Regions from separate parts of the Janthinobacterium sp. SUN026 genome, predicted to be linked through region 1. Evidence: predicted binding sites of a transcription regulator. Region 1 holds the regulator's gene; the other holds the start of a gene.
The links. The regulator FliA, encoded in region 1, starts transcription of late flagellar genes. The targets are predictions, from matches to a motif close to CTAAAGTTTNNNNNNNNNNNGCCGNTA.
Positions count from the first base shown of each region.

Region 2: the regulator FliA is predicted to act here: its motif matches at 1,074-1,100, upstream of OX459_RS19495 (flagellar protein FliT).

Region 1 is NZ_JAPQNU010000001.1:850,919-853,314, forward strand. It holds gene flhF (flagellar biosynthesis protein FlhF) at 1-148, shown strand, start outside; gene OX459_RS03870 (antiactivator of flagellar biosynthesis FleN protein) at 141-1,004, shown strand; gene OX459_RS03875 (RNA polymerase sigma factor FliA) at 1,050-1,781, shown strand; gene OX459_RS03880 (flagellar motor protein) at 1,763-2,396, shown strand, end outside.
Region 2 is NZ_JAPQNU010000004.1:234,807-237,202, forward strand. It holds gene OX459_RS19490 (HDOD domain-containing protein) at 138-965, shown strand; gene OX459_RS19495 (flagellar protein FliT) at 1,189-1,440, shown strand; gene OX459_RS19500 (hypothetical protein) at 1,873-2,396, opposite strand, start outside.

The DNA.
Region 1 (2,396 bases):
CCTGGCCGACCGCGGCTACCTGATCGACCGTGCCTTCAAGCTCAAGCGCGATGCGGCGGCCACGCAGTTTTCCGACGCCGAACTGCCGCTGCTGATGGCGCAGGCGGCTGCCCGCAACAATGAAGCGCGCGGGGTGCACCTTGGCTAATTTCGATTTCGACCAGGCCGAAGGCTTGCGCCGCATGCTGGCCGGCCCGCAGCCGCGCGTCATGACGTTCCTCTCGGCCACGCCGCAGGACGACAAGGGCGCCATGCTGGTCAACCTGGGCGCGTCGCTCGTCTACGGCGGCAATGACGTGCTGCTGCTCGACGCCAGCGGCGGCAGCGATGGCGTGGCATCGCGCCTGGGACTGGCGCACGGCGCCAGCCTGCGCGACGTGGCGCGCCAGCAGTGCGGTTTGAACCAGGTCATCCACCAGGTGCCGCAAGGCTTCGGCGTGGCCAGCCTGGGCGCGCGCAACCATTTGATGGACAGCATGGACTATGCGGGCGAGGATGAACTGCGCCGCCTGGGAAAGACGTTCGACGTGCTGGCGCGCCAGAGCGGCATCGTGCTGGTCGACGGCGTCGTGGCGGACGAGGGGGCCTGCTTCCCCGTGCCGCTGATGGCATCGTCGGATATCGTCGTGCAAGTCTCGACCAGCGCCACCTCGATCAAGGCGGCGTACTGCCTGATCAAGCGCCTGAGCCAGGAACTGGGACGCCGTCCGTTCGGCATTCTCGTCACCGGCGCTTCCGAATCCGAAGCAAAAGTGGTATACGATAATATGGCGCAGGCGGCGAGCCGCTACCTGGCCGTGAAGCTGACTTCGATGGGTTCCGTGCCTGCCGACGAGTATCTGCACCGCGCGGCGCGGCTGGGCCGCAGCGTGGTCGACGCGTTTCCGCTGGCGGGAGCGTCGGTGGCGTTTCGCGGACTGGCCGAGCGGCTGGCCCGTTCGGCGGCGCCGGTGCTTGGCGGCACCTTGTACCAGACGGGGAGCCCGCACCAGTTCAGCGCCTGAATCGAACCGCAGCACCAGATAAGATGAGAAAACAATAAGCAGCCTATGTACACGGTCAAAGGGAAATCGAACAAGGACTATTTGCTGACGGAGCACATTCCGCTGGTGAAGCGTCTGGCGCACCATATGAAGGCGAAATTGCCGCCTTCGGTCGAGGTCGATGACCTGATCCAGGCCGGCATGATCGGCCTGCTCGATGCCATTACGCGCTATGAAGAGACGCATGGCGCGCAGTTCGAGACGTATGCCGTGCTGCGCATCCGCGGCGCCATGCTCGACGAATTGCGCACCAGCGACTGGCTGCCGCGCAGCATGCGCCAGAACATGCGCAAGATCGAAGAGGCGATGAGCACCCTGCAGCAGCGCCTCGGCCATCCGCCGACGGAGTCGGAAGTGGCGAAGCTGCTGAAAATGTCGCTGGCCGACTACCAGGAAATGCTGGGCGACGGCGGCGGCCACCAGCTCGTGTACTACGAAGACTTTCATGACCCGGACGGCAATGACAGCTTCCTCGACCGCCACTGCGTGGACGAGGACAGCGACCCCTTGCGCTCCCTGCTCGATACCGATTTCCGGCAATCCGTGATCGATGCCATCGACGCGCTGCCGCCACGCGAGAAAATACTCATGGGCCTGTATTACGAAGAAGAGCTGAACCTGAAGGAGATCGGCGCGGTGATGGGCGTATCCGAATCGCGCGTCTCGCAGCTGCATACCCAGGCCGTCGCGCGCCTGCGCGCAACCTTGAGGGAGCTGGCGTGGACTGGTCCAGCGTAATCGGGCTGGCGCTGGCGCTGGCCGGCCTGCTGGTCGGCCAGGCACTGGAAGGCGGCAAGATGGCCTCCCTGCTGCAGCCGGCCGCCTTTGCCATCGTCATCGTCGGCACCTTCGGCGCCGTGCTGCTGCAGACGCGGCTGCGCACTTTTGTCCGCGGCCTGGAAATGCTGCGCTGGGTCTTCCTGCCGCCGTCCGACACGCGCGCCGCGCTGGCGCGCGACATCGGGCAATGGAGCCTGACGGCGCGCCGCGACGGCCCGCTGGCGCTCGAGCGCCTGATGGAAAACACGGCCGACCGCTTCAACGCCAAGGGTTTGCGCATGATCGTCGACGGCATCGCGCCCGACAAGCTGCGCCAGCTGCTCGACGTGGAAATCTCCGCCTACGAAATGGCCGAGCGCCAGGCCGTCAAGGTGTGGGAATCGGCGGCCGGCTATTCGCCCACCATCGGCATCCTGGGCGCCGTGCTGGGCCTGATCCATGTGATGGAAAACCTCACCGACCCCAGCAAGCTGGGCGGCGGCATCGCCGTGGCGTTCGTCTCGACCATCTATGGCGTGGGCCTGGCCAATCTGCTGTTCCTGCCGGTGGCCAATAAACTCAAGGCCATCGTTT
Region 2 (2,396 bases), on a different contig from region 1:
GCGATCCTTTCGATGGAATAGTCAAAATCATAGCCTGTTTCCCATGCAAAAAGCATCCCGGAACTTTTTTGCATGCGGACAAAAAATCGGCCTATAGTTTTACGACCCCGTGCCGCGTGTACGCCAAGGAGATTGCCATGCAACTGGAAGCGCTGTTCCAGCAACCCCACGCCCTGCCTGCCGCCCCGAAGATCGTCGATGAACTGGTGCGCAGTTTCGACAACCCCGCCATCGCCACCGAAGACATCGCGCGCCAGCTGGGAGCGGACCCGGCCTTGAGCGCCAAGCTGCTGCGGCTGGCCAATTCAGCCTATTACCACGTCTCGCGCAGCATCGGCACGGTGGAAGACGCCGTGCTCATGCTCGGTTTTGTTACCGTGCGCACCCTCGTCATCAGCTCGGGCCTGGTCAGCGGCTTCAAGGCCGTGCCCGGCCTGAACCTGCCGCAATTCTGGCGCTACAGCCTGCACAGCGCCGTGTCGGCCCGCTGGATCGCCAGGCAGACGGGCGACAACCAGGACCTGGCGTTCACCATCGGCATGATGCATGCGATCGGACAACTGGTGATCCATGCCGCCATGCCCGAGCAAGCCATGCAGCTCGACAAGATCGCGCCACCTCTCGATGCGCGCCGGCTCGACGCGGAGCGGGTCTCGCTGGGCTATGACTATGCGCAGGTGGGTGCCGAACTGGCGCGCCGCTGGAAATTCCCCGGCGCCTTTGTCGACGCCATCGCCGCCTTTCCCGACCCGCTGGCCAAGGCGCCCCTGAACCGCCTGGCCGCCATCATCCACCTGGCAGCCTGGCGCGCCCGCATCGATGAAAACGCCCTGAGCAATGAAGAAATCATCGCCTGCTACCCCGGCAACGTGGCCGAAGCGCTGGGTTTACCGCCCTCGGTACTGGTCGACAAGATGCCGCCGCCAGCCGAACTGAGCGCGGGATTGGAAGAACTCGTCAAATAAATCCCCCACTGCCGGCATCGCCGACCCTGCATCCATGCGGGTTTACGGGTGATTCCGGCGGATCGCCAAAATTATCCAAATTATTTTCACTTTTTTTTCAAAAACACCCTCAAGTTCCCGTTAAGCACGCCGTTAATCTAGACAAGCGGTAATCCATTCACTAGTTACGGGTGTGCTCATGACCTCCAACGACGTTCTCTCGATGTATGAAAATATTGCAGGAATGACCAATAAAATGGTCGTGGCCGCACGTTCGAGCGACTGGAATGACTTGGATGCCCTGGAAAACCAGTGCGCCAGCGCCGCCAGCACGGTCATGACGGGCAAGGTGCCCGCCCAGGCCGGCGCCTCACGCCTGCGCAAGATCGACTTGCTCAAGCAAATCCTGGCCAACGACCGCGAAATCCGCACCATCACGGAACCGTGGATGACGCAGCTGCCGAACGCCATGCAAGGTTCGCGCGCCCGCATGTAAGTCATATTGCAGCGCCAGAAACGACAAAAGCACCCGCGGGTGCTTTTTTTTACGTCTGCCGCCTTGCCGGAGAGCACGCCATCTGCGTGCGCTCGGGAAACAAGGAGGGGAATTTGGAAGGCGAGCCCCAGGTATCTCCTGGCGTCGCCTCGCTGCCGGTTGCATCCGGCGTTCGCGAGCACATCGTCGGCATCGCGAACCGCTTCCAGACCCAGGCGTTTATGCAACGCTACACCTGTTTGCCGCGCCACACTATCGTTGGTGACTGCGCCAGGCTGGGGCTGTTTTGTCGTAGAGCAAGTCCACTGAATTAATCATATCACCATATTTAAGAAACAGGCAACACGCGATACAAGCATTTTTCTGTCTTTTTTCAATATCTTTTTTTATATCAAATTCCGGCGCCGCCTTGTCGCAGCCATTGCAACATCATCAACGCGAGAACGGCTCCGGCTCCGGCTCGTCCGCCGCCCCCTCTTCCACCGCCTCCGTCAGCACGGGCGCCTCCTTCTTCTTGCGGCCGAATGGCTTGCGCAGCAAGACCCAGTATTTCGACGGCGCACTAGGCCCCGCCGCCTGCCTGCGCTTGCGCACGACATACACGATGAGGGCCGTCAGCAACAGGAAGGCCAGGGTGCCGATACCCAGCCACAGCAAACCGTTGCCGCCCGCCTTCTTCTCGGCTGCGGGTGCCGCGTGCAGGGGTTTGGGCTTGGCATGCGGCGCCTGCGCCTCGGCCGGCGCGGCAGCCGGCGCAGCGGCGGCAGCAGCGGCGGCAGGCTGAGCCAGCGCCTGCTGCAAGGCGCCGATCTTGCCTTCCAATTCGCCGAGCTTGTCATTCAGGGCCGCGTTTTTCTCATCCAGCGCCACGCACGCTTGCGCCTGCTCAATATTGGCTTGCGGCGCGCAAGCGGCGACGGGCGCCGTGGCGCGGCGCAACGGCGACGGACGCAGCG